Regions from separate parts of the Methylobacterium sp. ME121 genome, predicted to be linked through region 3. Evidence: predicted binding sites of a transcription regulator. Region 3 holds the regulator's gene; each other region holds the start of a gene.
What was found. Region 3 encodes LexA, which represses DNA repair genes until DNA is damaged. Its sites were predicted from a motif close to TGTTCNNNNTGTGTTCNG; they were not measured.
Positions count from the first base shown of each region.

Region 1 (2,198 bases), on a different contig from region 3:
CCGCGAGCGCGAGCACGCGTAAGGTAGGAAGCCATGCTGCAACCGAAAAAGACCCGCTTCCGCAAGCAGTTCAAGGGCCGCATCCACGGTGCGGCCAAGGGCGGCTTCGAGCTGAACTTCGGCCAGTTCGGCCTGAAGGCGGTGGAGCCCGAGCGCGTCACCGCCCGCCAGATCGAGGCGGCCCGCCGCGCGATCACCCGCGAGATGAAGCGCCAGGGCCGCGTCTGGATCCGGGTGTTCCCGGACGTCCCGGTCTCGTCCAAGCCGACCGAGGTCCGCATGGGCTCCGGTAAGGGCGCCCCGGATTACTGGGCGGCCCGGGTCCATCCCGGCCGGATCATGTTCGAGGTCGACGGCGTTGCCGAGAACATCGCCAAGGAGGCGCTCCGCCTCGGCGCCGCGAAGCTCCCGATCCGCACGCGGGTCGTCCAGCGCATCGCCGACTGAACGGAGGATATCGTGAAGTCGACCCAGAGACTGTCTGATCTGAAGGCGCTGTCGCCGGATCAGCTGAATGACGAGCTGATCAACCTCAAGAAGGAGCAGTTCAACCTGCGCTTCCAGGGGGCCACCGGCCAGCTCGAGAACGTCGCCCGCGTCCGTGAGGTCCGCCGCGACATCGCCCGTGTCCGGACTCTGCAGCGCGCCAAGACGCTGCAGCAGGCCAAGGGCTGAGGCGGGTTTTAGGAGACAACCATGCCGAAGCGCATCCTGCAGGGCACCGTCGTCAGCGACAAGGGTGAGAAGACCATCGTGGTGAAGGTGGAGCGTCGCTTCACGCACCCGGTGATGAAGAAGACCGTGCGTCGCTCGAAGAACTATCACGCGCACGACGAGGGCAACGTCGCCAAGGTCGGGCAGACGGTGTTCATCGAGGAGTGCCGTCCGTTCTCGAAGACCAAGACCTGGAAGCTGGTCGAGGGCGACGCTGCCCAGGCCGAGGCCGGCGAAGCCGCCTGATCCCGCGATCCCGGCGGTTGCGGCTCCCCGCGATCGCCTGATCCCGGCCCGCGGCGTCGCGGGATGGTGCCCGCGAGGGTGTCCGTCCCGGGTTCGCCGGGTGACCGGAACGACGAACGCCCGGACGCAATTCGACTCGCGAGAGCCGGATTCGTGCCGGGCGTCGTCGTTTCCGGGAGCGCCTATGGGACGATTCGGCCGATCGGCCGCCGGGTGTTTCCCGGGCGTGTGAACGGCCAGCGTTCCGTCTCGAACTCGGTGTGCGCCGCGCAGCCGCACTTTCGCGTCCACCCGGCGGACGAGCGGCGTCCCGGGCCTTGTCGACTGAGAACAAAACGGGTACATAGAGGCGGTGGCGACGCGCGTTGTGAACTGCGTCCAACCCCTTCATAAGGAGCCCGCCAGATGGCCCAGCCCGCATTGAAAGTGGTCGACATGCCCCCGGTGGACAAGGACAAGTCCAAGGCGATCGACGCCGCCCTGTCTCAGATCGAGCGCGCCTTCGGCAAGGGCTCGATCATGCGGCTCGGCAAGAGCGACAAGGTTCAGGAGGTCGAGACCGTCTCGACCGGCTCGCTCGGCCTCGACATCGCGCTCGGCGTCGGCGGCCTGCCGCGCGGCCGCGTGATCGAGATCTACGGTCCCGAATCGTCGGGCAAGACGACGCTGGCGCTCCACACCATCGCGGAGGCCCAGAAGAAGGGCGGCGTCTGCGCCTTCGTGGATGCCGAGCACGCCCTCGACCCGGTCTATGCCCGCAAGCTCGGCGTGAACCTCGACGACCTGCTCATCTCCCAGCCCGACACGGGCGAGCAGGCGCTCGAGATCACCGACACGCTGGTGCGCTCCGGCGCCATCGACGTGCTGGTGGTCGACTCGGTGGCCGCGCTGACCCCGCGGGCCGAGATCGAGGGCGAGATGGGCGAGAGCCAGCCCGGCCTCCAGGCCCGGCTGATGAGCCAGGCCCTGCGCAAGCTGACCGGCTCGATCTCGCGCTCGAACTGCATGGTCATCTTCATCAACCAGATCCGGATGAAGATCGGCGTCATGTACGGCAGCCCCGAGACGACCACGGGTGGCAACGCCCTCAAGTTCTACGCGTCGGTGCGCCTGGACATCCGCCGCATCTCGACCCTCAAGGACCGCGACGAGGCGATCGGCAACCAGGTCCGCGTCAAGGTGGTGAAGAACAAGGTCGCGCCGCCGTTCAAGCAGGTCGAGTTCGACATCATGTTCGG
Region 1 covers NZ_BBUX01000086.1:16,174-18,371, reverse strand. The annotation lists gene rpsC (30S ribosomal protein S3) at 1-22, shown strand, start outside; gene rplP (50S ribosomal protein L16) at 34-447, shown strand; gene rpmC (50S ribosomal protein L29) at 460-675, shown strand; gene rpsQ (30S ribosomal protein S17) at 697-960, shown strand; gene recA (recombinase RecA) at 1,396-2,198, shown strand, end outside.
Region 1: recA (recombinase RecA) is a predicted target of LexA. The motif match lies at 1,287-1,304, and genes of this name have one in related genera.

Region 2 (2,198 bases), on a different contig from region 3:
CAGCACGGGAAGACCTACGCCAATCTCGGCAAGGACGACGACGTGCTGGAGATCGGGGCCAACCGCGCCATCGACCTGATCGTCGCCAAGGAGCAGGGCGGCGGCCGCGGCCGCCCGGCCGCCGATCCGGGCCGGCCGCTCGGCAAGGACGAGGCCAGCGGCCGAGACCTCGTGGTCAAGGCCGGCAAGTACGGACCCTACGTCACCGACGGCGAGGTCAACGCCACGCTGCCGAAGACGATGAGCGCCGAGGCGCTGACGCTGGACGAGGCGATCGCCCTGGTGAACGCCAAGCGCGCCGCGGGCGGCGGCAAGCCGGCGAAGCGGGGGGCGGCCCGGAAGAGTTCGGCGCGCGCCGCGAGCGGCGACAAGCCGGCGGCGAAGAAGACCGCCACGAAGAAGCCGGCGGCCAAGAAGGCGGCGACCAAGAAATCGAGCTCGGGCTGAGGGGCTCGCGGGCGGGGGCCGGGAGCGGCCGCCCCGTCCGCGCGAGCGGAGCGAGGCGATCCGGGACAGCCCGGGGCCGCCGAGCGTGGCGCCGACCGGTTGCTTCGCTGCGCGCGCGGACGTCGGTGGGGGCTCGCCGCCCGCTCAGCGTGCGCCGCGGTCGGCGATCGGGATCAGACCAGGTAGGTGATGGTCGCCGCCAGCGCGGTCGCGAAGGTCGCCAGCGCGAGGGTGGTGGAGTTCATCAGGGCCCGGCCGGGCGGCACGCCGGCCGCGTCGTCGTCGCAGCCGAAGGCGGCGCCGGCCGCGTGCTCGAATCGGATCAGCGTGAGGCGGCGGGCCTCGATCGCGGCGTCGCTCATGGACTGCGGCTCCCTGACCACGGTCAAGATTTATCTCCGCCACTAACGTCGATCGTCCCGTTCTGTTCCGGTCGTCGCCTATGGAAGCCGGGCCTGCGGGTCACGAGAAAGCCTTAACCCATTGTTGTGCAACGTCGTGATGACGGCCCGGCGCGCACAACCGTGTCCCGTTGCGGCCGCGGCCCTCGCTCGCGGCGGCGCAGCATGCGATGATGCGACCGCTTCGCCGCAGGGCGAACGGCTTTGATGTTTCCGTTTTGTTCCGCTATCATGCGGGGATGAAGGCGCATGCTCCACGACCCGAGACCCGTCCCAAGACCCGTCCGCGCGATTCCGAGCCGGCCGACGCGCCGCGCGCGCGGAGGCCGCGCGTGAGCGACCCGGCGCGGGACCTGTTCGGGCCGGGCGGCAAGGGCGCGGCGGCCCGTCCGCCCGAGCCGCGGCGGCGCCTGGACGCCTCGGCCTCCGTGGCGACGCTCGCGGCCGCCGAGCCCGAGGGCGGCTACACCGCCTCCGACATCGAGGTGCTGGAGGGGCTGGAGCCCGTCCGGCGCCGGCCCGGCATGTATATCGGCGGCACCGACGAGCGGGCGCTGCACCACCTCTTCGCAGAGGTGATCGACAACTCGATGGACGAGGCGGTCGCCGGCCATGCCAGCTTCATCGAGGTGGAACTGGAGGAATCCGGCGCCCTCGTGGTCACCGACAACGGCCGCGGCATCCCGGTCGACCCGCACCCGAAGTTCCCCGGCAAGTCGGCGCTCGAGGTCATCATGACCACGCTGCACGCCGGCGGTAAGTTCGACTCGAAGGTCTACGAGACCTCGGGCGGCCTGCACGGCGTCGGCATCTCGGTGGTGAACGCGCTCTCCGACCTGCTGGAGGTCGAGGTCGCGCGCAACCAGACCCTCTACCGCCAGACCTTCTCGCGCGGTCACGCGCAGGGCGCGTTGGAGCTGGTCGGCCGGGTGCAGAACCGGCGCGGCACCCGGGTCCGTTTCCACCCGGACGCCCAGATCTTCGGCTCGCTGAAGTTCGACCCGCGCCGCCTGTTCAAGATGGCGCGCTCGAAGGCCTACCTGTTCGGCGGCGTCGAGATCCGCTGGCGCTGCGCTCCCGCCCTCCTCGAGGGGCTGGCGGACGTGCCGGCCGAGGCGGTCCACCGCTTCCCCGACGGGCTGCGCGACTATCTGGCCCGGGACATCGACGGAAAGGAGCTCGTCACCGAGGCGATGTTCTCCGGCAAGATCACCAAGCCGGGCTCGCACGGGTCGCTCGAATGGGCGGTGGCCTGGATGGTGGCCGAGGACGGGTTCTCGCACTCCTACTGCAACACCATCCCGACCCCCGAGGGCGGCACCCACGAGGCGGGCCTCCGCGTCGCGCTGC
Region 2 covers NZ_BBUX01000080.1:1,805-4,002, reverse strand. The annotation lists gene topA (type I DNA topoisomerase) at 1-447, shown strand, start outside; gene ME121_RS28495 (hypothetical protein) at 621-809, opposite strand; gene parE (DNA topoisomerase IV subunit B) at 1,181-2,198, shown strand, end outside.
Region 2: parE (DNA topoisomerase IV subunit B) is a predicted target of LexA. The motif match lies at 1,057-1,074, and genes of this name have one in related genera.

Region 3 (2,198 bases):
CAGACGGTTCAGCCCTTCGGCCTCGTCGGCAACGCCCTGACCCTGCCGCTCGTCTCCCTGGCGGTGATGCCCGCCGCGGTAATCGGCTGCCTCGCCTATCCCTTCGCCCTCGACCGGCCGGTCTGGTGGCTGATGGGGCAGGCGGTGGCCGGCATGCTGGCGATCTCGGACTGGATCGCCGGGTTCGAGCGGGCGAGCCTGGTGCTGCCGGCCTTCGGCGCCGCAGCGCTGACCCTGCTGACCGCGGGCCTGCTGCTGGCGACGCTGCCGGCCTCCCGCCTGCGCTGGCTCGCCGTGCCGCCGGTCCTGCTCGGCCTCGTCCTCGCGGCCCGGCCCGACCGCTACGACCTCTACGTCGACCGGCAGGGCGCGGGAGCGGCGGTGCGGGGTCCGGACGGGCGGCTCGCGGCCCTCGGAAGCCCCTCCGGCTTCGTCCTCGAGCAGTGGCTGAAGGCGGACGGTGACGGGCGGCGGCCCGCGGCGCTCATCGTCCGGTCGGGCAGCGGGCGCTGCGACCGGCTCGGCTGCACCGCCCGGCTGCCGGACGGGCGGGCGGTCGCCCTCGTCCGGGACAGGCGGGCCTTCCCGGAGGATTGCGCCCGCGCCGCGGTGCTGATCACCTTCCTCGCGGCGCCGCCGACCTGCACGGGCCCCCTGGTGATCGATCGGCAAGTCCTCGCCGCCCGCGGCGCCGTGGCCCTCCGGACCGACGGCGACGGCTTCGCCGCGCGCTTCGCCCGGGACGACGGGCGCGCCGTGCCCTGGCGGCCGGCCCCGGGACGCGATCCGGGACGCGATCCGGGACCGCCGCGGCCGGTCACCGCGGAGCCGGGCGACCGCGCCGCGGAGGACGGGGCCGCCGCGCCGGGCGGAGACCTCGCTCCCGGCGACGCGCCGGCCGAGCCGCTTCAGTAGCGGCGGACGAGGCTGACGAGGCGGCCCTGGATCCGGACCCGGTCGGGCCCGAGCACGCGGGTCTCGTAGGCCGGGTTGGCGGCCTCCAGGGCGATCGAGGAGCCGCGGCGGCGCAGGCGCTTGAGCGTCGCCTCCTCGTCGTCGATCAGCGCCACGATGATGTCGCCGGTATTGGCGGTGTCCTGCTTGCGGATGACCACGAGGTCGCCGTCCAGGATCCCGGCCTCGACCATCGAGTCGCCGCGCACCTCGAGGGCGTAGTGCTCGCCGCCGGCCACGAAGTCCGGCGACAGGGTGATGGCGTGGCTCTGGTTCTGGATCGCCGAGACGGGCGTACCGGCCGCGATCCGGCCCATGACGGGGATCGAGATGGCCCGGCCGGACTCGTCGATCATCCGCGTGCTCGCCGGGGCCGGCGGCTGCTTGGACTTGCCGCCCTCGACCACGCTCGGCGTGAAGCGGCGCGGCTCGGCGGGGGTCTGGGGCGCCGGCGCGGCCTGCGTCAGGCTCTCGGGGATGCGGATCACCTCGATGGCGCGCGCCCGATTCGGCAGGCGCCGGAGAAAGCCGCGCTCCTCCAGCGCCGTGATCAGCCGGTGGATGCCGGATTTCGACTTGAGGTCGAGGGCATCCTTCATCTCGTCGAACGACGGCGGGACGCCGCATTCCTGCATCCGGCTCTGGATGAATCGCAGGAGGTCCAGCTGCTTGCGCGTGAGCATCGACGGGGGACTCGCGGCTTGGCGGACCGCCACGTGACGGTCTCCGAAACAAATCACGAACAGGTTAAACGTTCCGCAAGTGTTCCGCAAGAGCGGCACCGCCACGCTCGGCGCGCTGCGGCGCGCCCGCGGGACAAGGCGGAGAAACGCATTGACGGCGCAAGCGGAGCCGTTTCAATGCACCGCGGTGCCCCGCCGGGCAGGCGGCGGATCCGGGGCGCGGGCTGGGACCCTCTTGGAATGACGAGGATGCGACGACCCGCGGCTCTGCTGCCCCTCGGCCTCGCCGCCCTCGGCCTCGCCGGCTGCACCACCGGGTTCTCCTACATCTCGCGGAACTACGTGGCGCTCACCCCCCAGGTCGTGACGATCGGCTGCAAGGAGCCCTACGAGGTCTACGACAACCGGCAGCTGCGCCGGATGCTGATCGTCTCCAACGCCCTGCGCGAGTACACCGGCTGCAATCTGAGCGAGGTCCGGATCGATCCGGAGCCGGACGCCACCCGGGTGAAGCGCTTCCGCACCGCCGCCCGGGCCTATCTCGACGAGACCGTGCGCGAG
Region 3 covers NZ_BBUX01000010.1:50,169-52,366, reverse strand. The annotation lists partial or broken gene ME121_RS09630 (ComEC/Rec2 family competence protein) at 1-915, shown strand, start outside; gene lexA (transcriptional repressor LexA) at 909-1,637, opposite strand; gene ME121_RS09620 (hypothetical protein) at 1,887-2,198, shown strand, end outside.

Region 4 (2,198 bases), on a different contig from region 3:
ATGCATCCGAAAAATTGCATCGAAACAGCTCATAGCACTGCTGCAATTTGCCTTCTTTGGTGTAGCTCCCAACGACGGAAAACTCGACAAGCTGGCTCTGGACATCAGCCTCAAGGCGACCAGATCTGTCGCTCAGAACTTTGACAAGCATTTCCCAGTCAGAGCATGAACCGTACCGCTGATCGTTCAACGATTTGGCGCGGTAATCGACGTTCTCGGTCGATCCAATCTTGATCAGCCGTCCTTTCTGAGAAGCGGCAATGTACACATAGGCTCGCTTCTGTGCTCGGATCATAAATCCGATGCGGGAATGATCGCACTGGATGCAATGCCCTGGACGGGTCCGAAGCGTGTGATTGCCCGCTTTGCACGGCGTAACGCCATAGGCGAAGAGCTTTTCCTCGCTTTTCATTTGCGCTTGGTAGGCTTCCTTGCGCAGCCCAGACGCATCGAAAAGACTTCCCATCGGAATTTTCTGCTGCCGCAAGAAAGTGAGTTGCTCGTCCGTGAGAATCGCCATCTATTTTGCCTTCATCACCGCTGATGAACTTGATCGCACGCGTTGATCGAGATCAAGAGCATCAGCTATCGGGACGTAGCAACAGCCCTATGGAACGTCCCCATCATCGCTTCAGGGCCGCCTTCGCCGTGTGCCAGCGGATCGTGAACCGGACGACGCCCCAGATGACCCCGTCGGCGAGGTCCTCGACCGCGAAGACCGGCAGGTCGCGGTTCTCGAAAGCGAGCCAGGCGCGGTTGCCCTCCCTGCGGTAGCGCTTGATCGACATCTCCCCGTCGATCGCCGCGACGACGACGCTGCCGTCGCTCGGCTCGAGGCTGCGATCGACGCAGGCGAGGTCGCCGTCAAAGATGCCGGCTCCGCGCATGCTGTCGCCCGAGATGCGCCAGAGGAAGGTCGCCGGCGGGTTCGGGGCGAGCCACCGCGGCAGTTCGAGTGCGCCTTCCAGGAAATCGTCGGCCGGCGACGGGAAGCCTGCACACAGGCTCTGGCCCATGATCGGAATCCGAGCAACCGGGCCGCCCGGGGGCAGCTCCTCGATCCGCGCAATGGCCACGCTGCACCCCGTTCGCCACAAGAACAAAGAAGGAACAGAAAGGCCGTCGGTTCCGACGCGGCAAGCGGAAAGCGATGCGACCGCGCCAGCCTTTGGAAACCTGTGGAAAGCGGGGACAAGCGCAATCGAAGGTTGCGACCGACCTCTTGTGTCTCGCGCCGTCTTCGACCGCGAATCTGCGAGTCGGTGACTCGGGATAGCGGAAATCGACAGCAAAATATGGTTAACGCGGCACACCCCGGCTGCGTGGTTTCTACCGATTTGTTCCGCTTTCGTTCTCGTTCCAGTTCTAGGACATCAGCCCGACGCGCTTGGCATTTGTTCCTAGGCGCACTCGGACCGTTCGGATTCGAGGAGCGGGCTCATGGATCGGTTTCAGGCCGAGCTGCACGCGATCGCCCTGCAGAGCTCGTCGCACTACCGCGTCCTGCGCAAGCTCGAGCGGCGCGGTCTCTATGAGTGGCCGCTGCCGGATCGCGTGAAGATCGCGATCCTCCTCGATTGCGAGACCACTGGCCTCAACCCGCACACCGACGAGATCATCGAACTCGGGATGCTGCGGGTCGCCTACAACCCGACCGGCACCATCCTCGGGCCGATCGCCGAGTTCCAGAGTTTCCGGGAGCCGTCGCGGCCGATCCCGTCCCAGATCACCCCTCTGACGGGGATCACCGACGCCATGGTCGCCGGCCATCGCATCGACGAGACCGCGCTCCGCGCGTTCGTCGCGGACGCCGACCTCATCATCGCCCACAACGCGAACTTCGATCGGCGGTTCTGCGAGCGCCTCTGCCCCGTCTTCATCGACAAGGCTTGGGCGTGTTCACAGACCCAAATCCCATGGTTGGCCGAGGGCGTCGAGGGCACGAAGCTCTTCTACATCGGCTTCCAGCAGGGCTTCTGGTTCGAAGGTCATCGCGCCAGCGACGACTGCTACGCACTCTTGGAGATCCTCGAGATGCCGCTGCCGCGATCCCACGCGATCGCCATGGGCAAGCTCCTGGAGAACGCCCGCCGGCCGACCGTCCGGGTCTGGGCGCTCGGCGCGCCGTTCGAGGTCAAGGACCTCCTGCGCGAGCGCGGATACCGCTGGAACGTCGGCGAGGACGGACGGCCGCGCGC
Region 4 covers NZ_BBUX01000007.1:83,939-86,136, forward strand. The annotation lists gene ME121_RS33425 (GIY-YIG nuclease family protein) at 1-520, opposite strand, end outside; gene ME121_RS07810 (LexA family protein) at 624-1,016, opposite strand; gene ME121_RS07815 (3'-5' exonuclease) at 1,441-2,198, shown strand, end outside.
Region 4: ME121_RS07810 (LexA family protein) is a predicted target of LexA. The motif match lies at 1,096-1,113, and genes of this name have one in related genera.